2 regions of the Kitasatospora sp. NPDC057595 genome follow, and region 2 is predicted to be linked to the other one. Evidence: predicted binding sites of a transcription regulator. Region 2 holds the regulator's gene; the other holds the start of a gene.
What was found. Region 2 encodes HrcA, which represses chaperone genes, less so after heat shock. Its sites were predicted from a motif close to TTNGCACTCNGNNNNNCNGAGTGCNAA; they were not measured.

Region 1 (17,083 bases), on a different contig from region 2:
AACCGGTCCAGGTACCAGCTCTCGATGTCGTCGGTGCGGGCGTCGACGTAGATGGAGAAGTCGAAGTAGTCCGCCACCGCCAGCCGGGTGCGGCCGTCGGTGCCGGGCAGGGCCGGCTGGAGCACGTTCAGGCCCTCGACGATGAGGATGTCCGGGCGCTCCACGGTGAGCCGCTGCTCCGGCACGATGTCGTACACCAGGTGCGAGTAGACCGGCGCGGTGACCCGCTCCCTGCCGGCCTTCACGTCCGCGACGAAGCGCGTCAGCGCCCGGCGGTCGTAGGACTCCGGGAAGCCCTTGCGGGCCATCAGGCCGCGCCGGCGCAGCTCGGCGTTGGGCAGCAGGAAGCCGTCGGTGGTGACCAGTTCGACCCGGGGGTGCTCCGGCCAGCGGGCCAGCAGGGCCTGCAGCAGCCGGGCCGTGGTGGACTTGCCGACCGCGACCGAGCCGGCCACGCCGATGATGAACGGGGTGCGGGTGCGCTCGGTGTCCGGGGTGTCCAGGAAGGTGCCCAGCGTGCCGCGCAGCTCGTGCGTGGCGTGGATGTAGAGGTTGAGCAGCCGGGACAGCGGCAGGTAGACGTCCCGGACCTCGTCCAGGTCGAGGGCGGTGCCGAGACCGCGCAGCCGTTCCACCTCCTCGGCGGTCAGCGGAAGCGGCGTACGCTCGCGCAGCGCGCTCCACTCGGCCCGGCTGAGGTCCACGTAGGGGGACGGTGACGGGCCGGGCGTGGTGTCGCCCCGCGTACAGAGTTCGGTCAGCACATGCTCCATTGTGAGCCGTAGCGCCGTTCGGGGTGGTTGTGGTGTCGGTCACGGCCCGTGGGCGAACCGTGCGAATGGGGCGTTCGGAGCGCCCTTATGCTGGCACGCATGTGCGGAATTGTTGGATACGTGGGCTCCCAGCCCGCCCTTGACGTAGTAATCGCAGGCCTGCAGCGACTGGAGTACCGGGGTTACGACTCGGCCGGTGTCGCCGTGCAGGTGCAGGGCTCCGACGGGCAGTGGAGCCTCGCCACCGACAAGCGGGCCGGAAAGCTCGCCAACCTGGAGAAGTCGCTCGCCGAGACCCCTCTTCCCGGCGGCACCACCGGCATCGGCCACACCCGCTGGGCCACCCACGGCGGCCCGACGGACGCCAACGCCCACCCCCATCTGGACGACGCCGCCCGGGTGGCGGTCGTCCACAACGGCATCATCGAGAACTTCGCCCAGCTCCGGGCGGAGCTGGCCGAGCGCGGCCACACGCTGCGCTCCGAGACCGACACCGAGGTCGTCGCGCACCTGCTCGGCGAGGAGTACCGGGGCGACCTGGCGGAGGCCATGCGGGCGGTCTGCCGCCGGCTGGAGGGCGCCTTCACCCTGGTGGCGGTGCACGCCGACGCCCCTGACGTGGTGGTCGGCGCCCGTCGCAACTCGCCGCTGGTGGTCGGGCGCGGCGAGGGCGAGAACTTCCTCGCCTCCGACGTGGCCGCGTTCATCGCGCACACCCGCGAGGCGATCGAGCTGGGCCAGGACCAGGTCGTCGAGCTGCGCCGCGGCGGCGTGACGGTGACGAACTTCGACGGCACCCCCGCCGACGTGCGCGAGTACCACGTCGACTGGGACGCCTCGGCCGCCGAGAAGGGCGGCTACGACTACTTCATGCTCAAGGAGATCGCCGAGCAGCCGAAGGCCGTCGCCGACACCCTGCTCGGCCGGATCGGCACCGACGGCCGGCTCACCCTCGACGAGCTGCGGATGTCCGACGCCGACCTGCGCTCGGTCGACAAGGTCGTCATCGTCGCCTGCGGCACCGCCTTCCACGCGGGCATGATCGCCAAGTACGCGATCGAGCACTGGACCCGGATCCCGTGCGAGGTGGAGGTCGCCTCGGAGTTCCGCTACCGCGACCCGATCATGGGGCCGGGCACGCTGGTCATCGCCATCTCGCAGTCCGGCGAGACCATGGACACCCTGATGGCGCTGCGGCACGCGCGCGAGCAGGGCGCCAAGGTGCTGGCGATCTGCAACACCAACGGCTCGACCATCCCGCGCGAGTCGGACGCGGTGCTGTACACCCACGCCGGTCCCGAGGTGGCCGTCGCCTCCACCAAGGCGTTCCTGACCCAGCTGGTCGCCTGCTACCTGGTGGCGCTGTACCTGGGCCAGGTGCGCGGCACCAAGTGGGGCGACGAGATCCTCGCCGTCATCAAGGAGCTCGGCGACGCGCCGAAGCAGGTCGAGCAGGTGCTGGAGACCATGGAGCCGGTGCGCGAGCTGGCCCGCTCCCTGGCGGGCGCGCGCTCGGTGCTGTTCCTGGGCCGGCACGTCGGCTTCCCGGTGGCCCTGGAGGGCGCGCTCAAGCTCAAGGAGCTCGCCTACATGCACGCCGAGGGCTTCGCGGCCGGCGAGCTGAAGCACGGGCCGATCGCGCTGATCGAGGAGGGCCTGCCGGTCGTGGTGGTCGTGCCGTCGCCGCGCGGGCGCTCGATCCTGCACGACAAGATCGTCTCCAACATCCAGGAGATCCGGGCCCGCGGCGCGCGCACCATCGTGATCGCGGAGGAGGGCGACGAGGCGGTCGTCCCGTACGCCGACCACCTGATCCGGATCCCGGTCACGCCGACCCTGCTCCAGCCGCTGGTCTCCACCGTGCCGCTGCAGGTCTTCGCCTGCGAGCTCGCCACGGCCAAGGGCCACGAGGTCGACCAGCCCCGCAACCTCGCGAAGTCGGTCACCGTCGAGTAGTCCGGCCGGGCGCCCCTGCGGTGGCTGCGTCCTACCGCAGGGGCGCCGTGTCGAGCGTGAACGAGAACGGCGCGGGCAGCTTGATCCGCCGGCCGAACTCCGTCTCGTGGATGGTGGTGTAGTCGCCGTCCTTGGGATCGGAGAAGAGGGTCACCCTGCCCTCGCTGCGGTCGACGAGGAGGTAGCACGGGATCCCGGCGGCGGCGTAGCCCAGGCGCTTGGGCTCACGGTCCTCGACCGGGTTGGTCGACGTCACTCCGAGGACGAGTTCGACGCCCACCGCGGACGACCACGATTCCTGGGCGCGGAAGTGGCCGACGGGGGCGACCGTGGCATCGGGGACGAACCGGCCGTTCGGGGTGATCAATCCTTTCCCGCCGCTGACGTACAACTCCTCGGCGGCCTCGCGCGCGACGGCTCGGGCGAACCGGGCGATGGCGTCCTCGTGGTCTCCGTCCGGTGGCGGTGTCACGACGATCTCCCCTTCGATCAGTTCGGCTTTGAACCCCGGCGGCGTGTCCAGCTCCAGGAATGCCTGGAGGACGTCGTCCTGGTCCAGCGGGTGCTCGACTGCCGGCATGGCGACCATGGCCCTTCCTCCCTCCTGCGGGTCCGTGCCGAGCCACACGGTAGGCATCCGGACCGACACCGGCGGGGGATCGAAGTGGTTGTCACTCGAAAGTGTGCCGCAGGCCAGGCCCCCGCGGGGCGGTGGCACGGGCTAGCGTCGCCGGTAGCCGACCGCTGAAGGAGTCCCCGCATGCGCCACGCCCATCGCGTCGAAGTCGTCCGTGCCGCCGAGGGGGAGCTGATGGCCCGGCTTCCGGAGGGGACGCTGATGCAGCGGGCCGCCGTCGGGCTCGCCGCGACCTGTGCGCGGCTGCTGGTCCGCCGGCGGGGTCGGGTGTACGGCGGCCGGGTGGTGGTGCTGGCGGGCAGCGGGGACAACGGGGGTGACGCGCTGTACGCCGGTGCGGTGCTGGCGCGGCGCGGGGCGCGGGTGTCGGCGGTGCTGCTCACCCCCGCGCGGGCGCATGCCGCGGGGCTCGCGGCGCTGCGGGCGGCCGGTGGGCGGGTGGTGCTGGATCAGGAAGTCGGCCTGGCCGACTTCTCGCGCGCGGACCTGGTGCTGGACGGCATCGTCGGGATCGGCGGCAGGGGCGGACTGCGGCCGGAGGCGCAGCCCTACGCGCGCGCCGGGCGGGCGGGCGTGGTGGTGGCCGTCGACGTGCCCAGCGGGGTGGACGCGGACACCGGCGAGGTCGCGGGCGTGGCGCTGCGGGCGGATGTGACGGTCTGCTTCGGCACGTACAAGCCCGGGCTGCTGATCGACCCGGGTGCCTCGTACGCCGGGGCGGTGCAGTTGGTCGGGATCGGCCTCGACCTGCCGCCGGCCGGGGTGACGGCGCTGCAGCACGCGGACGTGGCCGGGCTGCTGCCGGTGCCGGGGGCGGAGAGCGACAAGTACCGGCGCGGGGTGGTCGGGGTGGCGGCCGGGTCGGCCCGGTACCCGGGGGCGGCGCTGCTCGCGGTCGCCGGGGCGCTGCGCGGCGGCGCGGGCGCGGTGCGGTACGTGGGGACGGCGGCCGAGGAGGTGGTGCGGCGGTTCCCGGAGGCGCTGGTCACCGAGGGCGGGCCGGCCGGTGCCGGGCGGGTGCAGGCCTGGGTGGTCGGGCCGGGCGGCGGCGAGGGGGCGGAGCGGGCGCTCGCGGAGGCGCTGGCCGCCGACGTGCCGGTGCTGGTCGACGCGGACGGGCTGACCGAGTTGGCCCGGCTCGGGCCGGACGCGCTGGCCGGACGGACGGCGCCGACGCTGCTGACCCCGCACACGGGGGAGGCGGCCCGGCTGCTCGCCGGGGCGGCGGGCAGCGGCGCGGGCGACCCGGCCGCCCGGCCGCCGGCCGCCGACGAGCTGGCGGCCGCCCGGCTGGCCACGGCGCGGCGGCTCGCGGCGGCGTACCGGGCGACGGTGCTGCTGAAGGGTTCGACCACGGTGGTCGCCGATCCGGGCGGCGCCGTGCGGGTGAACCCGACCGGCACCTCGTGGCTGGCGACGGCCGGCAGCGGGGACGTCCTGGCCGGCCTGGCCGGCTCGCTGCTCGCCGCGGGCCTCTCCCCGCTGGACGCCGCCTCGGTGGCCGCCTACCTGCACGGCCTCGCCGCCCGCCACGCCGCCGCGGCCCCCGGCGCCCCGGTCACGGCCCTGGAGGTGGCCGGGGCCGTCTCCGCCGCCTGGAACGACGTCCGCTCGACGGAAGGGGCGGACGGGGCGACCGACCGGCCACCGCGGGAGCGGGAAGTCGGCCCGGCCGACCTTCCGCTCCGGAGCGCGGTCGGGAGGGTGTGGTAGGCAGGCCGGTCTGCACCTGCGGGCCGGTGCGGGGGCGGGAGGGAACCGGGCGCGATTCGTGCGCGTCCGGACCGGATGGCGGGTTGCGCCGGGGCGGCGTGCCGAGGGCCGTTCGGCGAGGACCCCGGGATGTCTGGGAGACTGACCCTGATGACAACTGCGAAGACGACCGTTATGGCCACTCTCACCGAAGGCGCGCGAGCCGAGGCGGCCATCGATCTCGCCGCCCTGCGCGGCAACCTCGACGCGCTGCGCGAGCGGATCGGCGGGGCCGCCGTGATGGCCGCGGTCAAGGCGGACGCCTACGGGCACGGTGCCGTCCGGTGCGCCCGCGAGGCGGTCGCCGCAGGGGTCCGCTGGCTGGGCACCGCGACGCCCGACGAGGCGCTCGCGCTGCGCGCCGCCGGCATCCGGCCGGACCAGGCCCGCATCCTCTGCTGGCTGTGGACGCCGGGCGGCCCGTGGCGCGAGGCCCTCTTCGCCGATCTCGACGTCTCGGTGAGCGGCCAGTGGGCGCTCACCGAACTGCTCGCCGCCGTCCGCGCCACCGGCATCCCGGCCCGGGTCCACCTCAAGGCCGACACCGGCCTCGGCCGCAACGGCTGCCAGCCGCACGACTGGCCCGAGCTGGTCGCCGCCGCCCGCCGCGCCGAGCTGGACGGCCTGCTGACCGTGGTCGGCGTCTGGTCGCACTTCGCCGCCGCCGACGAGCCCGGCCACCCCTCCATCCAGGCCCAGCTGGACGCCTACCGCGCCGCCCTGGCCACCGCCGAGGCGGCCGGCCTGCGCCCCGAGGTGCGGCACCTGGCCAACTCGCCGGCCGCCCTGCTGCTCCCGCAGTCGCACTTCGACATGGTCCGCACGGGCCTCGCGATGTACGGGCTCTCGCCGGTCCCGGACGTCGGCTCGCCGGAGGACTTCGGCCTGCGCCCGGTGATGTCGCTGACCGCCCGGCTGGCCCTGGTCAAGCACGTCCCCGGCGGACACGGCGTCAGCTACGGTCACCACTACACCACTCCCGGCCCGACCACGCTGGGCCTGGTCCCGCTCGGCTACGGCGACGGCATCCCGCGGCACGCCAGCGGCATCGCCCCGGTGCAGATCGACGGCAAGTGGCGCACCGTGGCCGGCCGGGTGGCGATGGACCAGTTCGTCGTCGACCTCGGCGGCGACACCCCGCCGATCGGCGACGAGGTGCTGCTCTTCGGCAACGGCGAGCGCGGCGAGCCGACCGCCGAGGACTGGGGCCGCGCCTGCGGAACCATCTCCTACGAGATCGTGACCCGGATCGGCTCCCGGGTGCCGCGCCGCTACGTCGGCGGCCTGGACGAGGACCCGCGCGGATGAGCGAGCAGCCCGGCGCCGACCCGGTCGGGGCGGTCAGCGGCGTGGCCCGCGCCGTCAAGGCGGCCGAGGCGGCCACCGGGGTGAGCCGGGCCGGGCTGATCGGCATCTCGGTCGGCGTGCTCGCGGCCGGCGCCGCCGCGGGCGTGGCGATCGAGCGGCTGACGGTCGGCCGGACGATGCGCCGCCGGGCCCGTGCCGAACTGGACGCCAAGGCCCCGTACGGCTCGCTGCGCGGTCGCCCCCGCACGGTGGCCGCCGCCGACGGCACCGAGCTGTACGTCGAGCTGGACGGCACCGGTGAGCCGGACGGGTCGCCCGAGCCGCTGACCGTGGTCTTCTGCCACGGCTACTGCCTCAACCAGGACAGCTGGCACTTCCAGCGCGCAGCGTTCCGCGACAGCCTGCGCCTGGTCTTCTGGGACCAGCGCAGCCACGGCCGCTCCGAGCGCTCCCGCTCCTTCCTGGCCGGCGAGCCCGCCAGCATCGACCAGCTCGGCGGCGACCTCAAGGCCGTGATCGACGCCGTCGCGCCGACCGGCCCGCTGGTCCTGGTCGGTCACTCGATGGGCGGCATGACGGTGATGGCGCTGGCCGACCAGCACCCCGAGCTGTTCCGCGAGCGGGTTGCCGGCGTGGCGCTGATCGGCACCCTGGCCGGGAACTGGGACGCCGTCACCTTCGGCCTGCCGCAGGCGGGCGCCAAGCTGTTCCGCCGGGTCGCGCCGGGCATGATGAAGCTGCTCGGCCGTCAGGTGGACCTGGTGGAGGCGACCCGCCGGCTGGGCGCGGACGTCAGCGCCGTCCTCTACCGGCGGTTCTCCTTCGGCGGGAAGGACGTCGACCCGGGTGTGGCCCGGTTCGCCGAGCAGATGCTGGACGCCACCCCGATCGACGTGGTGGCCGAGTTCTACCCGGTGTTCTCCGCGCACGAGAAGACCGAGGCGCTCGCCGCCCTGCGCGGCATGCCCGTCCTGGTGCTGACCGGTACCAAGGATCTGATGACCCCGCCGGGCCACGGCGAGGTGATGGCCGAACAACTGCCGGGCGCCGAGCTGGTCCTGGTCGAGGACGCCGGGCACCTGGTGATGCTGGAGCGGCCCGACGCGGTCGACCGCCGGCTGGCCGCGCTGTTCGAGCGGGCCGCCCGCTTCCGCGGCGCCGCCCCGCCGGCGCCCCCGGTCGGCGAACGCGTGTAGCGAGCCCGGGAGCACCCTCGCCGGACCTCGCCGGACCGGGTCCCGCGGACGCCCGGCGCGGGCGCCGCTGTCGATGTGGCACGGTAGCGGGGGCGCCCGAGAGCCGGTGCGCCGCCGTACGGACCGAAGGGCTTGATTCGCGCATGGGCTCGCACGCCACTCTCACCGCCGCCACCCCCGACCGGATGGGCCGGCTCGGCCGGGAGCTGGCCGCGCTGCTGCGGCCGGGGGACCTGGTGCTGCTCTCCGGCGAGCTGGGGGCGGGGAAGACCACGCTGACCCGCGGCCTCGGCGAGGGGCTCGGGGTGCGCGGTGCCGTCACCTCGCCGACCTTCGTGATCGCCCGGGTGCACCCGTCGCTGACCGGCGGCCCGGCGCTGGTGCACGTCGACGCGTACCGGCTGGGCGGGGACCTCGACGAGATGGAGGACCTCGACCTGGACGTCTCGCTGCCCGAGTCGGTGGTGGTGGTCGAGTGGGGCGAGGGCAAGGTGGAGCGGCTGTCGGAGGACCGCCTGGAGGTCCGGATCGAGCGGGCTGTCGGCGACGAGGCGGCGGGCGGCGACCTGGACCCGCGCCGGGTGGAGCTGACCGGGATCGGCCCCCGCTGGGACGGCGTCGACCTGTCCGTGCTGGCCTGACCTCGCCGTCCGCCCCCGTCACGGTTTCCCGACAGACTGTCGGGAAGATGTTGCGGTCGGGGTCCCGGGCGTGGTGGGATGGGTTTTGAGGTTAGGTCTGCCTAACTAGGAGGCGCCATGCCGAGCACCACGCCCGCCCCGGAGCGCGCACCGCGCGGGACCGGGGCCGAGGGGCCCGACCGCCGTGCCGCGGGGGAGCCGATGCGGGCCCTGCTGGCCGCCTGCGCGGCGGCGGAAGCGGTCTGCACCCCGCCCGGACGCCGTCCGGCGGAGGAACCGCGGGCCGAGGAGCCGTCGGCCGACGGCGGTGCGCACGAGGCCCGCCGCGCCGCGTAGCCCACCGCCCGGTCAGGCGATCACGACCACCTTGGTGTCCTTCGGCGCGAAGTCCCACAGCAGCTGGCCGTCGGCCCGGCTGCTGCGGATGCCGCCGGTCTTGCCGCTCGCGCTGCTCGTACCGCCGGTGCCGCTCCCGATCGAGGAGGGCGTCCCGGACGCGGAGGTCGCCGGGGCGGCGGGCGTGCCGGTGGCGCCGTCGACGGCCGCGCTGAAGCCGAACACCACGCCGTTCTGCTGGGCGAACCGCACCACGTGCTCGATCGCCTTGCCGTCGGTGCCCGTGCCGGACTGGGTGCGGCTGTACACCGGGTAGCTGCCCGGGGCCGGCTCGACCGTGCCCGGGGTGACCGGGAAGGCGGCGACCACCTGCGGGGTCTTCTTCGGGTCGATCAGCCAGACGTAGTGCGTGCCGACCGAGTAGACGACCCGCAGACCGGTGCCGGTGCCCGCGGTGGGCAGCGCCGGGACGGTCGGCGTCGGGGTGGCGCTCGGGGTGGCCGGGGCGGCCGGCCCGCTGGACGCCGCGGTGGTGCTCGTGCCGGGATTGGCGGCGACCGCGCGGTCCTGCGCGCCGTTGGCCTGGAAGGCCAGCAGGCTCACCACCGCCAGGGCCCCCAGGGTCAGCCCCGTGACCACCACTCCAGGACCCATCTTCGCCACGTGTGCTCCCACCGCCGTCCCAAAACCGTCGGCCCCATCGTGCCAGGTCCGTCCGTCCGGTCCGCATCGCGTCGGACGTGTGTTCCGCCGTGGGGCGGGTTTTCGATCGTGCGGCGCACTCCCGCCGGACGCACTCCCACCGGTGCGGCGCACGCCCCCGGCGGCGGGACGGAGCCGGGGCCCGACGGGTCACCGCCCGACCGGTCTAACCTTGACCCGTGCTGCTGCTCGCGTTCGACACCGCTACCCCCGCCGTCACCGCCGCCGTCCACGACGGTTCGGCCGTCCTCGCCGAGACCGACCAGGTCGACGCCAGGCGCCACGGCGAACTCCTGCTGCCCGCGATCGACCAGGTGCTGCGGGCGGCCGGTGTCGACAAGCACCGGCTGACCGACATCGCCGTGGGCGTCGGCCCGGGACCGTACACCGGCCTGCGGGTCGGCCTGGTGACCGCCGCCGCGCTGGGGCACGCCCTGGGCCTGCCGGTGCACGGTGTCTGCACCCTGGACGCCATCGCCCACCGGGCCCGCGCGCGGGGCCTGGCCGGTGAGCCGTTCACGGTGGCCACCGACGCCCGCCGCAAGGAGGTCTACTGGGCCTCCTACGACGCCGAGGGCAACCGGACCGAGGGCCCGTCGGTGGACCGCCCCGGCGAGCTGACGCCCCCCGCCCGCTCGGTCGGCGCCGGCGCGCTGCTCTACCCGGACGCCTTCCCCGGCGCGCACGGCCCCGAGCACGTCTCGGCCGGCGCGCTCGCCGACTTCGCCGCCGCCGAGCTGGCCGCCGGCCGGGCCCTGCTGCCCAACGCCCCGCTCTACCTGCGCCGCCCGGACGCCCAGGTGCCGGCCGGCTACAAGGCGGTGCTCCCGGCGTGACCGGCCCGAGCACCGACGGGGCCGTGCGCACCGCCGCCCCCGTCGCCACGCTGCGCCCGATGCGCTGGTGGGACATCGCCCCGGTGCTGGCGCTGGAGCTGGAGCTGTTCCCCGAGGACGCCTGGTCCGCCGGCATGTTCTGGTCCGAGCTGGCCGAGGCCCGCCCCGGCGGCACCCGCCACTACACCGTCGCCGAGGCCCCGGACGGCACGATCGTCGGCTATGCCGGGCTGATGGCGGTGGCCGACGAGGGCGACGTGCAGACCATCGCCGTCGACGGCCGCCACCAGGGCGCCGGCCTCGGCGCGGCGCTGCTCGCCGACCTGGTCCGGGAGGCCGCCCGGCGCGGCTGCGCGGACCTGCTGCTGGAGGTGCGGGTGGACAACACCCGCGCGCAGCGGCTCTACGAGCGCTCGGGTTTCGAGCCGGTCGGCATCCGGCGCGGCTACTACCAGCCCGCCAACGTCGACGCGCTGGTGATGCGCCTCGACCTCGCGGCCGTCGCCGTCGACGGCGCCGCCGGCCCCGAAGACCTCGACGAACCCGCGGACCACCCGCGACCGGACGTGAAGAAGGACACCCCCCATGGCTGACGAACCGCTCGTCCTCGGCATCGAGACCTCCTGCGACGAGACCGGCGTCGGCATCGTGCGCGGCACCACCCTGCTCGCCGACGCGGTGGCCTCCAGCGTCAACGACCACGCCCGGTTCGGCGGCGTCGTCCCCGAGATCGCCAGCCGCGCGCACCTGGAGGCGATGGTCCCCACCATCCAGCGCGCCCTGGACACCGCGGGCGTCAAGGCGAGCGACCTGGACGGCATCGCCGTCACCGCGGGCCCGGGCCTGGCCGGCGCGCTGCTGGTCGGCGTGAGCGCCGCCAAGGCGTACGCGTGGGCCCTCGACAAGCCGCTGTACGGCGTCAACCACCTCGCCTCGCACATCTGCGTGGACCAGCTGGAGCACGGCCGCCTGCCGTCCCCGACGATGGCCCTGCTGGTCTCCGGCGGGCACTCCTCGCTGCTGCTCAGCGAGGACATCACCAGCGACGTGCGCCCGCTCGGCGCGACCATCGACGACGCGGCCGGCGAGGCCTTCGACAAGGTGGCCCGGGTGCTCGGGCTCGGCTTCCCCGGGGGCCCGGTGGTGGACCGCACCGCCCGGGAGGGCGACCGGAAGGCGATCGCCTTCCCGCGCGGCCTGACCGGCCCCAGGGACCCGGAGTACGACTTCTCCTTCTCCGGTCTGAAGACCGCCGTCGCCCGCTGGGTGGAGGCGAAGCGCCGGGCCGGCGAGGAGGTGCCGGTCGCCGACGTCGCGGCGTCCTTCCAGGAGGCGGTCACCGACGTGCTGACCCGCAAGGCGGTCAAGGCCTGCAAGGACAACGGCGTCGACCACCTGATGATCGGCGGCGGCGTCGCGGCCAACTCGCGGCTGCGCGAGATGGCCCAGCAGCGCTGCGACAAGGCCGGCATCCAGCTGCGGGTGCCCCGCCCGGGCCTGTGCACCGACAACGGCGCGATGGTCGCCGCGCTGGGCTCCGAGATGGTCTGGCGGGACCGCGCGCCGTCCTCCTTCGACCTGTCGGCGGACTCCTCGCTGCCCGTCACCGAGGTCCACGTCCCGCACACGGACTTCCACGGCCAGGCCTATCAGGCCCTGGGCGGGCAGGCGTGAGCACCACCGCCGCGATGTGGGAGGCCCGGGCCGCCGACGGACGCGGCGCCGAGCTCTCCGCCTGGGTCCGGGAGACCGCGCTGCCCGCGCTGCGCGGCCGCGCCGGGCTGCAACGCGCCGAGCTGTTCGCCGCCCCCGGCGAGCGCGTGCTGCTGATCACCTGGTGGTCCGGCGAGCCGGTCCCGGTGGCCGAGCCGCCCGCCGGCCTGCTGGGCCGCCCGGTGCACCGCTGGTCCTTCATCAGCGAGCACGTGGAGTAGGCCGTGCAAGGCTGATCCCGGCGCCCGTTCGCACGTCCGATCGGGAACCGAACGCCGTGGCGTTACCGTGCTAGCGAGTGGGATCGCTGAACGGGAACGGGGAGCACGGCGCGGTGAACAGGCACGGGTGGAGCAGGACGACGGTGTACGCGGTGGGGGCCATGGCCCTGCTGGCCACCGCCACCGGGTGTTCGGGCGGGGACGACAGCGGCGCCGCGTCCGCCGCGCTGGTGGCGCCGGGCGGCACCACCGCCCCGGCCGGGTCCGCCGCGCCGCAACAGGGCGCGGCCACCCCGCCGCCGAGCGCTTCCCCCGCCCCGGCCGAGGGGGACGCCGCCGCCTGGGCGAAGTGGCACCTCACCCCGCTGCCGCCCGCGCCCCCGGCCCCCGCCGACAAGCCGGTGAAGCTCCAGCGGACCGGCCAGGTCCCGGTGTTCAGCGAGGTGCGGACCGCCGACAAGGTCGTCTTCGTCACCATCGACGACGGCGCCGAGAAGGACCCGAAGTTCGTCGAGATGCTGACCGACCTCAAGGTGCCGGTCTCGATGTTCCTGACCCGCGACATCGTCAAGGACGACTACGGCTACTTCAAGCGGCTCCAGGCGCTCGGCAACCACGTCCACAACCACACCGTGGACCACGCGCAGCTGAGCAAGGTGACGCCGGAGAAGCAGAAGTCCGAGGTCTGCGACGCCCAGGCCGCGCTCACCCAGCAGTACGGCACCCCGCCGCTGCTGTTCCGCCCGCCCTACGGCGACGGCGCCAACACGCCGGCGCTCAACACCGCGGTGCAGCAGTGCGGGCCGCGGGCGATCGTGCTGTGGCGGGAGTCGATGCAGATCCACGACATGCAGTACCAGGCGGCGGACAAGAAGCTGCGGCCCGGCGACATCGTGCTCGCCCACTTCCGGGGCCCGAAGGACCTCAAGGGCGAGACGATGACGCAGATGTTCGGGGAACTGCTGGCCAGGATCCAGGAGCAGGGCTTCGCGGTGGCCCGTCTTGAGGACTACATCGCGGCGCCGGCCGGCTGAACGGCCGCGGCCGGGCCGGTCACCGGCCGGCCGAGCATCATCAGCGGGCCGTGGTCGGTGCGGCTGAGGATCACCGTGACCTCGTTCGGGCCGGCGGGCTTCAGCTGGCGGCGCAGCTCCTCCGGGGTGATCGCCATGCCGCGCTTCTTGATCACCACGGTGCCGACGCCCCGCTCGCGCAGCAGCGCCTTGAGCCTCTTGATGTGGAACGGCAGCACGTCGGTCAGCTCGAAGCCGTGCGCGTACGGGGTGTCGACCAGCTCGTCCGAGGTGACGTAGGCGATCTTCGGGTCGATCAGCCGCCCGTTCACCCGCTGCGCCACCTCCGCGACCAGGTGGGCCCGGATCACCGCGCCGTCCGGCTCGTAGAGGTAGCGGCCGACCGGGCCGGCCGGCGGGTCGGGCAGGTCGCCGCCGGTGAGGCTGGCCCGCTGCGGCAGCAGGGTGGCGCGGTGCGGGCGCTCGGCGCGGGTGCCGAACCAGAGCACCGCCTCCTTGACGTCGCCGTGGTCGGAGACCCACTCGGCCTCCGCGTCGGCCGGCACCGCCTCGTGCGGGATGCCGGGCGCCACCTTGAGCGCCCCGACCGGGGTGCGCCGGCCGGCCTCGATCGCCCAGGACAGCGGCGGCGCGTACGCCTCGGGGTCGAAGACCCGGCCGCGCGAGGTGCGCCGGGCCGGGTCGGTGAAGACCGCGTCGAAGCCGGTGACGTCGACGTCGGCGACGTCCGCGCAGCGCACCTCGACCCGGTCGGCCAGGCCCAGCGCGGCCGCGTTGGCGGCGGTGGCGGCGCAGGCGGCCGGGTCCTTGTCGACGGCGAGCACCTCGACACCGGCCCGGGCCAGCGCCAGCACGTCGCCGCCGATCCCGCAGCAGAGGTCGGCCAGCCGCTTCACCCCGAGGTCCGCGAAGCGGCGCGCCCGCCACTCGGCGACCTCGCGCCGGGTGGACTGCTCGACGCCGTTGGGCGTGAAGTACATGAGGTCGGCGTCGGCGCCGAACTTGGCCCGGGCCCGTTGCCGCAGCCGGGCCTGCCCGAAGGCGGCCGAGACCAGCTCGGCGGGGTGCTCCTTGCGCAGCCGGGTGGCCAGCGCCAGCTCCTCCCCGGGCGCGAAGTCGCGCAGTTCGGCGAGCAGGGCCTGGCCCCGGTCGGTCAGCAGGGGCCGCAGGTCGTCGTTCTCCACCCCGCCATTCTCGCCGGTCGGACCTGGCCGAAGGCGACAGGAGGACGGCCGGGTGTGCGGGCCGGGACCGCCCCGCACATGAGTACGGCCACCCGTCGCCCACTCATTCGGATCGTGGGACCGCCGGGCGCGTCGTTGGCACTCTGGTTGACTGAGTGCTAACCGCGGCCTATGGTCATCACTAGCACTCCCCACCGGGGGAGTGCTAACGCGACAGTGCGTGTCTGACCCCCGCGACGGCAGATGCGCGAGTTCGCCCCTACCCGTTAGAAAACCCCGTAATCTCCGAAGGGGAGCTCGGACGTGACCACCAGCAGCAAGGTTGCCATCAAGCCGCTCGAGGACCGCATCGTGGTCCAGCCGCTCGACGCCGAGACCACCACGGCCTCCGGCCTGGTTATCCCGGACACCGCCAAGGAGAAGCCCCAGGAGGGCGTCGTCCTGGCCGTCGGCCCGGGCCGCTTCGAGGACGGCCAGCGTCTGCCGCTCGACGTCGCCGTCGGTGACATCGTCCTGTACTCGAAGTACGGCGGCACCGAGGTGAAGTACCAGGGCGAGGAGTACCTGGTGCTCTCCGCCCGCGACGTTCTCGCCATCATCGAGAAGTAAGACGTCAGAGCCACGCCCCGGATCCGTGTCCCTAGTGACAGGGGACCGGGGCGTGGCTGTTGGTTCACGTAGTCGAGCGGCCGCCGTGAAGGCCGCACCCCCGAGGGAATAGGGAACATGGCGAAGATCCTGCAGTTCGACGAGGACGCCCGCCGCTCGCTGGAGCGCGGTGTCAACAAGCTGGCCGACACCGTCAAGGTGACCATCGGCCCCAAGGGCCGCAACGTCGTCATCGACAAGAAGTTCGGCGCCCCGACCATCACCAACGACGGCGTCACCATCGCCCGTGAGGTCGAGCTCGACGACCCGTACGAGAACCTTGGCGCGCAGCTCGTCAAGGAGGTCGCCACCAAGACCAACGACGTCGCGGGCGACGGCACCACCACCGCCACCGTGCTGGCCCAGGCCCTGGTCAACGAGGGTCTGCGCAACGTCGCCGCCGGCGCCGGCCCGGCCGCCCTGAAGAAGGGCATCGACAAGGCCGTCGCCGCCGTCTCCGAGCACCTGCTGTCGGTCGCCCGTGAGATCGAGGGCAAGGACGACGTCGCCGCCGTCGCCACCCTGTCCGCCCAGGACGCCCAGGTCGGCGAGCTGATCGCCGAGGCGATCGACAAGGTCGGCAAGGACGGTGTCATCACCGTCGAGGAGTCGAACACCTTCGGCGTGGAGCTGGACTTCACCGAGGGCATGCAGTTCGACAAGGGCTACCTGTCGCCGTACTTCGTCACCGACGCGGAGCGGCAGGAGGCGGTCCTGGAGGACCCGTACATCCTGATCAACCAGGGCAAGATCTCCTCCATCCAGGAGCTGCTGCCGCTGCTGGAGAAGATCCTGCAGGGCGGTTCCTCCCGCCCGCTGCTGATCATCGCCGAGGACGTCGACGGCGAGGCGCTGTCCACCCTCGTGGTGAACAAGATCCGCGGCACCTTCAACGCGGTGGCCGTCAAGGCCCCGGGCTTCGGCGACCGCCGCAAGGCGATCCTCGGCGACCTGGCCGTCCTGACCGGTGGCACCGTGATCTCCGAGGAGGTCGGCCTCAAGCTCGACCAGGCCGGTCTGGACGTGCTGGGCTCGGCCCGCCGCGTGACCGTCACCAAGGACGAGACGATCGTCGTCGACGGTGCCGGCGAGAGCGAGGCCGTGGCCGGCCGCGTCGCCCAGATCAAGGGCGAGATCGCCAACACCGACTCGGACTGGGACCGCGAGAAGCTGCAGGAGCGCCTGGCCAAGCTGGCCGGCGGCGTCTGCGTCATCCGCGTCGGTGCCGCCACCGAGGTGGAGCTCAAGGAGCGCAAGCACCGCCTGGAGGACGCCATCTCGGCGACCCGCGCCGCGGTCGAGGAGGGCATCGTCGCCGGTGGTGGCGCCTCCCTGGTCCACGCCGCCAAGGTGCTGAACGACGGCCTGGGCCTGTCCGGCGACGAGGCCACCGGTGTCGCGGTCGTCCGCAAGGCGCTGCACGAGCCGCTGCGCTGGATCGCCCAGAACGCCGGCCTGGAGGGCTACGTCATCACCTCCAAGGTCTCCGAGCTGGAGCAGGGCCAGGGCTACAACGCCGCCACCGGCGAGTACGGCGACCTGGTCAAGGCCGGCGTCATCGACCCGGTCAAGGTCACCCGCTCCGCCCTGGAGAACGCCGCCTCGATCGCCTCCCTGCTGCTCACCACCGAGACCCTCGTGGTGGAGAAGAAGGAGGAGGAGGCCGACAACGGTCACTCGCACGGCGGTCACGGCCACTCGCACTGAGGCCGTAGCCACCGAGGCCGCAGCCGCTGAGCGCGGCCACTGACGCAGGCCCGGTCCGCGCCCCGAGAGGGGTGGCGGGCCGGGCCTGCGGCCGTTCAGGGCTGCTTCAGTCTTCAACTATCAGTTGAATTTTGCGTAATGCAAAGAATCCCTTATATCTTGGTGGCATGATCGAGGCCCGCCACCTGCGCGTCCTGCGTGCCGTAGCCCGCACCGGCTCCTTCTCCGCCGCCGCCCGCGAGCTGGGCTGCACCCAGCCCGCCATCAGTCAGCAGATGAAGGCCCTGGAGAAGTCCGTGGACACCCCGCTGGTGGTCCGCTCGGGCCGAGGGATGCAGCTGAGCGAGGCCGGGCGGGTCCTGCTCAAGCATGCCACCGGGATCCTCGCCGGGCTCTCCGCCGCGGAGGAGGAGGTCGCCGCGATCGCCGGGCTGCGGGC
Region 2 (11,550 bases):
CTCCGCGCTCAGTGGGTGGTGGGGGCCGGCGAGATGCCGCCGAGGCCCCGCTCGGCCCGCCAGCCGTCCAGGATCGCCTTCTGGAGGCCGAACATCTCGGCCTCCTCGTCCGGCTCCTCGTGGTCGTAGCCGAGCACGTGCAGCACGCCGTGGACGGTGAGCAGCTGCAGCTCCTCGTCCATCGAGTGCTTCGACGGGGCCGCCTTGCCCTGCTGCTCGGCGACCTCGGGGCAGAGCACGATGTCGCCGAGCAGGCCCTGCGGCAGCTCCTCGCCCTCCTTGCCGGGGCGCAGCTCGTCCATCGGGAAGGACATCACGTCCGTCGGGCCCGGGAGGTCCATCCACTGGATGTGCAGCTCCTCCATCGCCGCCCCGTCCACCAGGATCACGGACAGTTCGGACTGCGGGTGGATCCGCATCTTGTCCAGTGCGTAGCGGGCGACGTCGAGGATGGACTCCTCGTCGGCGTCCCAACCGGACTCGTTGGCGATGTCGATCGACATGACGGGCTGGTTACTCAGCTTTCGGTGCGATGGGACTGTCGGGGTGCGCGCGAGCCGCGCCGCTGGGCGGGCTTGACCGGGAGCCTGCGCTCCTCGGTCTCCTGGGCCTCCTGGCGGGCGTCCCAGCGCTCGTACGCGTCCACGATCCGGCCGACCAGCTTGTGGCGGACCACGTCGGTGCTGGTGAGGACGGAGAAGTGGATGTCGGGCACGTCGGCCAGGATGTCCTGGACGACCTTGAGGCCGCTGCGGGTGCCGCCCGGGAGGTCGATCTGGCTGGTGTCGCCGGTGACGACCACCCGGGAGTTGAACCCGAGGCGGGTGAGGAACATCTTCATCTGCTCGGGCGAGGTGTTCTGGGCCTCGTCGAGGATGATGAAGGCGTCGTTGAGGGTGCGGCCGCGCATGTAGGCGAGCGGTGCGACCTCGATGGTCCCGGCGGCCATCAGGCGCGGGATGGAGTCCGGGTCCATCATGTCGTGCAGCGCGTCGTACAGCGGGCGCAGGTACGGGTCGATCTTCTCGTAGAGGGTGCCGGGCAGGAAGCCCAGCCGCTCCCCCGCCTCGACGGCCGGGCGGGTCAGGATGATCCGGTTGACCTCCTTGGCCTGCAGGGCCTGCACGGCCTTGGCCATCGCCAGGTAGGTCTTGCCGGTGCCGGCCGGGCCGAGGCCGAAGACGATCGTGTGCTTGTCGATCGCGTCGACGTAGCGCTGCTGGTTGAGGGTCTTGGGACGGATGGTCCGGCCCCGGTTGGACAGGATGTTCGCGGTGAACACCTGCGAGGGCGCCGGGCTGTCCGGGTCGTCCGCGGCACCGCGGAGCATGGCGATGGAGCGCTCCACGGCGTCCTCCGTCAGGGGTTGGCCGGTGCGCAGCACCAGCATCATCTCGCTGAACAGCTGCTTGACGAGGGCCACCTCGGCGCGCTGGCCGGTCGCGGTCACCTCGTTGCCGCGGACGTGGATGTCGGCGGCGGGGAAGCCCTGCTCGATCACCCGCAGCAGCGAGTCGGCGGCGCCGAGCAGGGTGACCATCGGATGCTTCTCGGGGATGACGATCCGGGCGCTGACGCGGCCGTCGTCGGCCGCCTCGGGGCGCGGCTGTCCGTTGGTACGGGTCTGCGATGTGTCACTCATAGGTCGGCGCTGGGGCCTGCCTCATCCCATCCGTGTCTCGTGGTGCCGCTCGGGTCTCTCCGGGGCACCAGGGTACGCCGCGCACGTGATCGACGCGGCGGGCGGCGGGGCCGCACCCGACGATGCTGCGGCAGATCGCCGGGGTCGCGCGACCGGTTTTCCGCACCAGTCGCCCGCCGTACCGGCGTCGGCGCGGGTACGCGTACGGCCGGGTCACGTGCGCCGGGGCGGTACTGGTACCCGGGCGAGGTCCTCGGCAAGCACGATCGGCCCGTCGAAGTGCTTGCGGGCGTCGGCGAGGTGCCGGCCGAGGTCCGGGTAGCGCTGGGAGAAGTGGGTCAGCACCAGGCTGCGGGCGCCCGCTTCGGCGGCGACCTTGCCGGCCTGGCCGGCGGTGAGGTGGCCGTGGTCCTCGGCGAGCCGGGCGTCGGCGTCGGTGAAGGTGGCCTCGACGACCAGCAGGTCGGCGCCCTCGGCGAGTTCGTGCACGCCCTCGCAGAGCCGGGTGTCCATGACGAAGGCGAACCGCTGGCCGGGCCGGGGCTCGCTGACCTCGTCCAGGGTGATCCGCCGGCCGTCCGTCTCGATCGCGCCCTGCCGCTGCAGCCGGCCGACGTCCGGGCCGCCGATGCCCAGGGCGGCCAGCCTTTCGGGCACCAGCCGGCGGCCGTCCGGCTCGCTGAGCCGGTAGCCGAAGGACTCGACCGGGTGCGAGAGCCGGACCGCGTCCAGCGCGAAGCGGGCGCCGGGCACCGGCAGCGGGCCGGACTCCTCGATCGGGCGGGGCCGCAGCACGGCCGTCTCGTGGTAGGCGGTGGCGTGGCGCAGCCGCTCGAAGTACACCTCGCCGGAGGCCGGGAAGTAGACGTCCACCGGGTGCGGGACCCGGTCGAGGTTGATCCGCTGGATCACCCCGGCGAGGCCGAGGCTGTGGTCGCCGTGGAAGTGCGTGACGGCGATCCGGGTGAGCTGGGTGGCCGAGACCCCGGCGCGCAGCATCTGGCGCTGGGTGCCCTCGCCGGGGTCGAGGAGCAGGCCCTCGCCGTCCCAGCGCAGCAGGTAGCCGTTGTGGTTGCGGTGCCGGGTCGGCACCTGGCTGGCGGTGCCGAGGACGACGAGTTCGCGCTGCGACACCCTGTCAGACCATGTCCTCGGTCATCGACCTGCCGCCGAGCACGTGGACGTGGGCGTGGAAGACCGTCTGCCCGGCGCCGGCGCCGGTGTTGAAGATCAGCCGGTAGTCCGCGACGCCCTCGTCGGCGGCCACCCGGCCGGCCTCGGCGAGCAGTTCGCCGGCGATCTCCGGCTCCTCGGCGGCCAGCGCGGCGGCGTTGGGGTAGTGGGCGTGCGGGATCACCAGGACGTGCAGCGGGGCCTTCGGCGCGATGTCGCGGAAGGCGAGCACCCGCTCGGTCTTGCGCACCACGGTGGCCGGGATCTCGCCCGCCACGATCTTGCAGAACAGGCAGTCGGGCTGCGGCTCGCCGGCCATCGGGTTCTCCTCGCTGGTGCTGCTCGGTCGGTCCGTACGGCGGCATGCTAGCCGAGCCCGGGCGGTGCGCGGGCAACGGCGGCGGGGTCTTCGCCGGCCGCTCGGCGAGCGCCGCCAGGGCCAGCCGCACGCCCTCGGCGAGCTGCGGGTCCTCCCCCGCGGCCCACGCGTGCGGCGGGAACGGCACCTCGACGTCCGGGTCCACGCCGTGGTTCTCCAGGCCCCAGCCGACCCGCTCCGACCAGAACGCGTACTTCGGCTGGGTCACCAGGGTGCCGTCCACCAGCGAGTAGCGGCTGTCGATGCCGATCACCCCGCCCCAGGTGCGGGTGCCGACCACCGGGCCGATGCCGAGCGCCTGGATGGCGGCGTTGACGATGTCGCCGTCCGAACCGGAGTACTCGTCGGCCAGCGCGACGACCGGCCCGCGCGGCGCGTCCTCGGGGTACGGCGACGGATTGGCGACGTCCCGGGCGACGCCCCAGCCGATGACCCGCCGGGACAGCTTCTCGATCACCAGCTGCGAGGTGTGACCGCCCCGGTTGCCCCGGATGTCGACGATCACGCCCTCCCGGGCCATCTCCGAGCGCAGGTCGCGGTGGATCTGGGCCCAGCCGGTGGTCTGCATGTCCGGGATGTGCAGGTAGCCGAGCCGGCCCTCGGACAGCTCGCGCACGGTGGCCCGCCGGCCGGCCACCCAGTCGTGGTAGCGCAGCGCCTCGTCGTCGGCCAGCGGGACGACCACCGGGTGGCGCCGGTCGGTGCCGTCCTTGCCGGCCACGGTCAGCTCCACCGGCTGCCCGGCGGTGCCCGCCAGCAGCGGCGCCGGGCCGGTCACCGGGTCCACCGGGCGGCCGTTGACCGCCAGCACGGCGTCCCCCGGGCGGATCGCCGCGCCCGGGGCGGCCAGCGGAGAGTGCGCCCGCGGGTCCGAGGACTCGCCGGGCAGGATCCGGGCGATCCGCCACACCTCGCCGTCGCGGACCAGGTCGGCGCCGAGCAGACCCTGCCGGCGGGCCGCCTCGGTGTGCCGGCCGGGCGGCACCACGTACGCGTGCGAGGTGCCCAGCTCGCCGTGCACCTCCCAGAGCAGGTCCACCAGGTCGTCGTGCGAACCGAGCCGTTCCACCAGCGGGCGGTAGCGGTCCAGCACCCCCGCCCAGTCGACCCCGGAGAGGTCCGGGCGCCAGAAGTTGTCCCGCATCAGGCGGCCGTTCTCGTCGTACATCTGCCGCCACTCGGCCGCCGGGTCGACGGTCACCCGCAGCCGGTCCAGGTCGACGTCGATCTCCTCGTCCTCCCCGGACGCCTTGTGGCCGGCCGGCAGGATCCGCAGCTCGCCCTCGTCCAGCACCGCCAGCCGGGTGCCGTCGCCGCTCACCGCGAACGCGTCCAGCCCGTCCACCAGCTGCTCGGCCCGGCGCTTGCGGAAGTCGAAGCGCTCCAGGGTGGGCCGCGGGCGCTCGTCGTCCAGCGAGGCGGCCTCGTCGCCCAGCTCGCCGACCAGCGGGACGCGGGTCCACAGCACCCCGTCCTTGGCGGCCCGCAGGGTGCCGAACCGGCCGCCCTCGACCGGGAACGGCACGATCCGGTCGGCGATGCCGTCCAGGTCGACCCGGGTCACCGGCGGCGCGTCGGCCCCGCCCTCCTCGCCGTCCGCCCGCTTGCCCCTGGGCTCGTCGTCCTCGCCGCCGACGGTCCGCCCGGCCCGGCTCGGCCCGAACGGGGACGGCGTGTCGGCGGCCAGCGTGATCAGGTACGGACGGCAGCCGTTGGGGAACGACAGGTCGAAGACGTGCGAGTCGTACACCGGGTCGAAGTTGCGCACCGACAGGAAGGCCAGGTGCCGGCCGTCCGCGGTGAAGGCCGGCGAGTAGTCGACGAACCGCTGCGGGGTCGCCTCGGAGACCGTCCGGGTGGCCAGGTTGGCCAGCACGATCTGACGCAGCGACCACGGCCCGAGGGTCGGCTGCGACCAGGCCAGCCAGGCCGAGTCCGGGCTGAACGCCAGCCCGCCGACCTCGCCGTCGGTGCTGTGCGCCAGCTCGTGCACGGAGCCGTCGGCCAGCGAGACCAGCAGCACCCGGCCGTCGTGCGCGCCGACCGCCAGCTGCTTGCCGTCCGGCGAGACCACCAGCGCGCGGACCCGCCCCAGCTCCCCGGCGGCCAGCCGGCGGCGCTCGGCGCCGAGCACCTCGGGCGCGTACTCGATCGCGTCCTCGCCCCCGGCGTCGGTCACCCAGACCACGCCCTGCCCGGCGTCCTCGCCCGCCGCGCCCGGCACCACCCGGGCCAGCCGCCCGCGCACGCCCGGCGTCTCGTCCAGCACCCGGGCCGGACCCTCCCGGTGGGCCAGCCAGTGCACGGTGCCGCGCACCACCACCGCGCCCGCCCGGCCGGTGCGGTCCGGGGCGGCGCCCTCCAGCCAGTACGCGGCGGACACCGGGCGGGGGCGGCGGCCGGCGCGCGGTCCGGCCGGCCGGACGTCGAGGCGGCGCGGCTCGGCACCCGCCAGGTCGTCCAGCAGCCACAGCTCGCCGGCGGCGTGCCAGACCACCCGGGCGCCGTCGGTGGCGGCGTCGCGGGCGTAGAAGCCCTCCGGGGAGCCGCCGTGGCGGCGCAGGTCGGAGCCGTCCGGGAGGCTGGAGTACGGCGCGCCGACGCCCTCGTGGTCGGAGAGGAACGCGATGCGCTCCCCGACCCACAGCGGCGACTCGATGTTGCCGTCCAGCTCCTCGTGGACCCGCTCGAAGCGCTCGGTGCCGATCCACAGCTTGCCGGCCCGCCCGCCCCGGTACCGCTTCCACCAGGCCGGCTCCACGCCGAACGCCGAGACCAGCAGCGTCCGGTCACCACCCGGCTCGAAGGCCAGCCCGCCGACCGGGCCGTACGGCAGCCGCACCGGCTCGCCGCCGTCCAGCGGCACGGCGTGCGCCCAGGTGCGGCGCAGCGAGGCCTGCCCGGCGGCGGTGGTGGCGATCGGCCGGCCGTCCGCCGTCCAGCCGCGCAGCTGGGTCTGCGGGTCGCCCCAGTGGGTGAGCCGGCGGGACGGGCCGCCGTCCACGGGCGCGAGGTGCACCTCGGGGGCGCCGTCCCGGGTCGAGGTGAAGGCGACGTACCGGCCGTCCGGGGAGAACCGGGGGCGGCGGACCGGGACGTGATCGGCCGTCAGCCGCCAGGCCCGGCCGCCGTCCAGCGGGGCGAGCCACACGTCGTTCTCGGCCACGAAGGTGATCAGGTCGCCGTGCAGGTGCGGATGGCGCAGATAGGCGCCCACGGGAGTGCTCTCGGGTTCGCTCACACCCGTCACCCTAGGCACCCGGCCGCGTCGCCCGCCCGGACTTTACCGACCGCGAACCCCCACGGGGGACGCTCCCCCGGGACCGGCTAGGACCAGCGGCCGGTGCGGCCCAGCAGCAGCGCGCCGGCCGCCACCCCCGCGGTGGAGGTGCGCAGCACCGAGGGGCCGAGCCGGTACGGCCTCGCGCCGTGCTCGGCGAAGGCCGCCAGCTCCTCCGGGGAGACCCCGCCCTCCGGGCCGACCACCAGCACCAGGTCCCCGCCGTCCGGCAGCGCGGCCCCGGCCAGCGGCTCGGCGCCCTCCTCGTGCAGCACGGCCGCGAAGGCGGCGCCGGCCAGCACCGGGGCCAGCTGCCGGGTGGTCATCAGCTCGCGGACCTCGGGGAAGCGCAGCCGGCGCGACTGCTTGCCGGCCTCCCGCGCGGTGGCCCGCCACTTGGCGAGCGCCTTGGCGCCGCGCTCGCCCTTCCACTGGGTGATGCAGCGCGAGGCCGCCCAGGGGATCACCACGTCCACGCCGACCTCGGTCATGGTCTCCACGGCCAGCTCGCCCCGGTCGCCCTTGGGCAGCGCCTGGACGACCACGATCCGCGGCGCCGGCTCCGGCTCGCGGCGCACGGCCGTCACCGTCACGTCGACCGCGTCCTTGCCGTGCACCGCCGCGACGGTGCCGTCCACGCCCAGGCCCAGGCCGTCCGCCAGGGTGACCGCCTCGCCCGGCTCCAGCCGCTTCACGGCGGCCGCGTGCCGGCCCTCCGGCCCGTCCAGCCGCACCGGCGCGCCGGGCGCGGCGGCGGCGATCCGCTCGGTGTCGACGACGAACACGGGCGCGGTCATGCGGGGAACCTCCGGGGTGGGAACGGGAACGGGGACGCCAAAGGGGTGCCGAGGAAGCCTCGGCACCCCCGCGCGGGACGGCTACCGGCCGTTGAAGGCGTCCTTCAGCCGGGAGAACAGCCCCTGCTGCCCGGGCGCGAACTGGCCGGACGGCCGCTCCTCGCCGCGCAGCACCGCCAGACGGCGCAGCAGGTCCTCCTGCTCGGCGTCGAGCTTGGTGGGCGTCTGCACCTCGACGTGCACTATCAGGTCGCCCCGGCCGCCGCCGCGCAGGTGGGTGATGCCCCGGCCGTGCAGCGGGATGGACTGGCCGGACTGGGTGCCGGGCCGGATGTCGACCTCCTCCACCCCGTCCAGCGTCTGCAGCGGCACCTGGGTGCCGAGCGCGGCCGCCGTCATCGGGATGGTGACGGTGCAGTGCAGGTCGTCGCCGCGCCGCTGGAACACCGCGTGGGTGGTCTCGGCGATCTCGACGTACAGGTCGCCGGCCGGGCCGCCGCCGGGGCCGACCTCGCCCTCGCCGGCCAGCTGGATCCGGGTGCCGTTGTCGACACCGGCGGGGATCTTGACGGTCAGGGTGCGGCGGGCGCGGACCCGGCCGTCGCCGGCGCACTCCGGGCACGGGGTCGGCACGACGGTGCCGAAGCCCTGGCACTGCGGGCAGGGCCGGGAGGTCATGACCTGGCCCAGGAAGGACCGGGTGACCTGGGAGACCTCGCCCTTGCCGCGGCACATGTCACAGGTCTGCGCGGAGGTGCCGGGGGCCGCGCCCTCGCCGCTGCAGGTGGTACAGGTGACGGCGGTGTCGACCTGGAGTTCCTTGGTGGTGCCGAAGGCGGCCTCCTCCAGGGTGATCTCCAGGCGGATCATGGCGTCCTGGCCGCGCCGGGTGCGCGAGCGCGGGCCGCGCTGGCCGGAGGCGGCGCCGAAGAAGGCGTCCATGATGTCGGAGAAGCCGAAGCCGGCCGCCCCCGCGCCGAAGCCGCCCGCCCCGCCGCCGCCGCCGTTGGGCGAGAGCGGGTCGCCGCCGAGGTCGTAGACCTGGCGCTTCTGCGGGTCGGAGAGCACCTCGTAGGCGGCGTTGATCTCCTTGAACCGCTCCTGCGTCTTCGGGTCCGGGTTGACGTCCGGGTGCAGTTCGCGCGCCAGGCGCCGGAACGCCTTCTTGATCTCGTCCTGCCCCGCATCCCGTCGGACGCCGAGTACCGCGTAGTAGTCCGTGGCCACCAAATGCTCCGCTTGTTCCGCCTGTAAGAGTGCTTGCGACTGCGGGACGCGTCATGTGGATGACGCGCGCCCGTTCCTACGACTCGGCCAGGATCTGGCCCACGTACCGTGCCACCGCTCGCACCGCCCCCATTGTGCCCGGATAGTCCATCCGAGTCGGACCGATCACACCCAGTTTGGCCACGCTTTCGTCGCCCGAACCGTAACCGACCGAGACGACCGACGTGGAATTCAGCCCCTCGTAGGCGATCTCGCGGCCGATCCGGACCGTCATCCCGGCGTCCGCGGTCTCACCCAGGAGGCGGAGCAGGACGACCTGCTCCTCCAGCGCCTCCAGCACCGGCTGGATAGTGAGCGGGAAGTCATGGCCGAAACGGGTCAGGTTGGCCGTGCCGGCCAGCATGATCCGCTCCTCGCTCTGCTCGGCGAGCGTCTCGAAGAGCGTGGCCAGCACGGTCGTCACGGTCGGCCGGTCGGCCGCCTCGAACAGCGCCGGCAGCCCTTCCAGCAGCCCGGGGACGTCCGGGAGGCGCTGGCCGGCGGCCCCCGCGTTGACCCGGGCCCGCAGATCCGCCAGCAGCGTCTCGCCGACCGTGCCCGGGCAGTCCACCAGCCGCTGCTCGACCCGGCCGGTGTTGGTGATCAGCACCAGCATCACCTTGGCCGGGGCCAGCGCGACCAGCTCGATGTGCCGCACCGTGGAGCGGCTCAGCGAGGGGTACTGCACCACCGCGACCTGGCGGGTCAGCTGGGCCAGCAGCCGCACCGTGCGGGCGACCACGTCGTCGAGGTCCACCGCGCCGTCCAGGAAGTGCCGGATCGCCCGCCGCTCGGGCGCGCTCATCGGCTTGACCTCGGCCAGCTTGTCGACGAACAGCCGGTAGCCCTTGTCGGTGGGGATCCGCCCGGCGCTGGTGTGCGGCTGGTGGATGTACCCCTCCTCCTCCAGCGCCGCCATGTCGTTGCGGACGGTGGCCGGGGAGACCCCGAGGTTGTGCCGGTCCACCAGGGCCTTGGAGCCGACCGGCTCCTCCGTCCCCACGTAGTCCTGGACGATCGCGCGAAGCACCGCGAGCTTGCGGTCGTCGAGCTGGCGGACCTCACCGGCCATGGGGCACGCACCTCCGTCTTCACGCGTTGTCCGTTGTGACACGCCGTTGTGGCATGTGTCCGCATTTCGAGCTGTCCGGTCCGGCCCCGCGGGGCCCCGGCCTTGGCACTCTGAACACCCGAGTGCCAGATCCGTACCTGCCAGTGTAAGGCCCGGGTCCGACGGCAGGAACGGCCCGGCCGGAGTGATCCTGCCCGCAGTCCGCGGCGCGCGGATGATGCCGCGGGCCCGCCCGGGTGGCAGCATCGAAAGCGGACGGCGAACGGAGGAACAGCGATGTCGACCTCGGGCCAGCACACCCGTTTCGCCCCCGACCGCGGCCTGACCGGCCGGATGGTGGGGACGATGTTCCTGATCGGACTGCTGTACGTCGGCTTCACCGGGCTGCTCATCGCCCTGCTGCGCGGTGCCTGGCCGATCATCGTCCTGATCTCCGGCGGCCTGTTCGTCGCCCAGTTCTGGTTCAGCGACAAGATCACCGAACGGGCCATGGGCGCCCATCCGGTCACCCCGGAGCAGTACCCGCAGCTGCACGGCGCCGTCGACCGGCTCTGCGCGCTCGCCGACATGCCCAAACCGCGGGTCGCCGTCGCCCGCAACGACATGCCGAACGCCTTCGCCACCGGCCGCAACCCGCAGAACGCGGTGGTCTGCGTCACCACCGGCCTGCTGCGCCGGCTGGAGCCGGAGGAACTGGAGGGCGTGCTCGCCCACGAGCTGTCGCACGTCGCCCACCGGGACGTCGCCGTGATGACGGTGGCCGGCTTCCTCGGCGTCCTGGCCGGCGCGATGACCAGGATCGCCATGTACGGCGGCTTCATGGGCGGCGGGCGCAACAGCAACGACCCCAACGCCGCGATCGTCGCGCTGGTCGTCCCGCTGGTGTCGATCGCCGTCTACGCGATCAGCTTCCTGCTGACCCGGATGCTCTCCCGCTACCGGGAGCTGGCCGCCGACCGGGCCGCCGCCCAGCTCACCGGGCGGCCCAGCGCGCTGGCCTCGGCGCTCACCAAGGTGACCGGCCAGATCGCCGCCATCCCGACCAAGGACCTGCGCCAGGCGCAGGCCTACAACGCCTTCTACTTCGCCCCCGCGCTGAGCGCCCGCGAGGCCGCCACCCAGCTGTTCTCCACCCACCCGACGCTGGAGCAGCGGCTGGCCCAGCTCGCGAAGATCTCCGCACAGCTCGGCCGCTGACCCGTTGACCCTCCCCCCGGAAGGACCGCCGTGGGAATCCTGGACGCGCTGTTCGGCCGCACCAAGCCCGTCAAACCCGACCTCGACCAGCTGTTCGGGGTGCCGTCCGCCGCGCTGACCCTGGAGGCCGCGGCGGGCTTCCGGCCCACCGGGCTCGGCTCGGTCTGCTTCGCCTCGGTCGAGGGCGGGGCCTTCGACGAGGTCGAACGCCAGGTCCGGGCGCTGCTGGACGCCGACACCGAGCGCGGCGGCGTCCCCGTCGAGGCGTCCAAGGACGACTACGGCTACTCCTGGCTGCTCGCCCGGCACACCGCCGAGGAGCTGCCCGACCTGGTCAACGACCTGCACGCGGTCAACAGCGAGCTGGAGGCGAACGGCTTCGGGCCGCAGCTGCTCTGCTCGCTGGTCGGTTTCCGCGACGCCGCGGGGCGCCGGCCGCTGGCCCTGGTCTACCTGTACAAGCGCGGTACCTTCTACCCCTTCGCGCCGCTGCCCGGCCGCGGGGAGAAGCGGGACAGCCCGCTGGAGCTGGAGGTCAACGCGATGCTCGGCAACGACCTGCGGCTGGAGAAGGACCTCACCCGCTGGTTCCCGGTCTGGGGCGCGCCGGGACTGTGAGCGCGGGGGCGCGGACGCCGGGGCGCGGGGCGCGGACGCCGGGGCGCGGGGCGCGGACGTCGACGCGCGGGCCCGGCGCGCGGGCCCGGCGCGCGGGCCGGAAATCCGGTGGCCACCGCTCCCCCG

Region 1: a site for HrcA is predicted at 14,425-14,451, ahead of groES (co-chaperone GroES). Genes of this name have one in related genera too.

The regions. Positions count from the first base shown of each region.
Region 1 is NZ_JBHVGL010000002.1:425,375-442,457, forward strand. Features, by position in the region: gene coaA (type I pantothenate kinase) at 1-773, opposite strand, end outside; gene glmS (glutamine--fructose-6-phosphate transaminase (isomerizing)) at 873-2,729, shown strand; gene ACFU9E_RS05430 (Uma2 family endonuclease) at 2,761-3,318, opposite strand; gene ACFU9E_RS05435 (NAD(P)H-hydrate dehydratase) at 3,490-5,079, shown strand; gene alr (alanine racemase) at 5,254-6,426, shown strand; gene ACFU9E_RS05445 (alpha/beta fold hydrolase) at 6,423-7,622, shown strand; gene tsaE (tRNA (adenosine(37)-N6)-threonylcarbamoyltransferase complex ATPase subunit type 1 TsaE) at 7,766-8,263, shown strand; gene ACFU9E_RS05455 (hypothetical protein) at 8,381-8,599, shown strand; gene ACFU9E_RS05460 (hypothetical protein) at 8,612-9,253, opposite strand; gene tsaB (tRNA (adenosine(37)-N6)-threonylcarbamoyltransferase complex dimerization subunit type 1 TsaB) at 9,481-10,137, shown strand; gene rimI (ribosomal protein S18-alanine N-acetyltransferase) at 10,197-10,730, shown strand; gene tsaD (tRNA (adenosine(37)-N6)-threonylcarbamoyltransferase complex transferase subunit TsaD) at 10,723-11,811, shown strand; gene ACFU9E_RS05480 (hypothetical protein) at 11,808-12,071, shown strand; gene ACFU9E_RS05485 (polysaccharide deacetylase family protein) at 12,185-13,105, shown strand; gene ACFU9E_RS05490 (methyltransferase domain-containing protein) at 13,081-14,289, opposite strand; gene groES (co-chaperone GroES) at 14,593-14,898, shown strand; gene groL (chaperonin GroEL) at 15,016-16,644, shown strand; gene ACFU9E_RS05505 (LysR family transcriptional regulator) at 16,812-17,083, shown strand, end outside.
Region 2 is NZ_JBHVGL010000025.1:82,229-93,778, forward strand. Features, by position in the region: gene ybeY (rRNA maturation RNase YbeY) at 9-503, opposite strand; gene ACFU9E_RS30145 (PhoH family protein) at 518-1,642, opposite strand; gene ACFU9E_RS30150 (ribonuclease Z) at 1,856-2,776, opposite strand; gene ACFU9E_RS30155 (histidine triad nucleotide-binding protein) at 2,781-3,134, opposite strand; partial or broken gene ACFU9E_RS30160 (S41 family peptidase) at 3,205-6,435, opposite strand; gene ACFU9E_RS30165 (16S rRNA (uracil(1498)-N(3))-methyltransferase) at 6,522-7,271, opposite strand; gene dnaJ (molecular chaperone DnaJ) at 7,353-8,498, opposite strand; gene hrcA (heat-inducible transcriptional repressor HrcA) at 8,575-9,609, opposite strand; gene htpX (zinc metalloprotease HtpX) at 9,886-10,806, shown strand; gene ACFU9E_RS30185 (hypothetical protein) at 10,837-11,424, shown strand.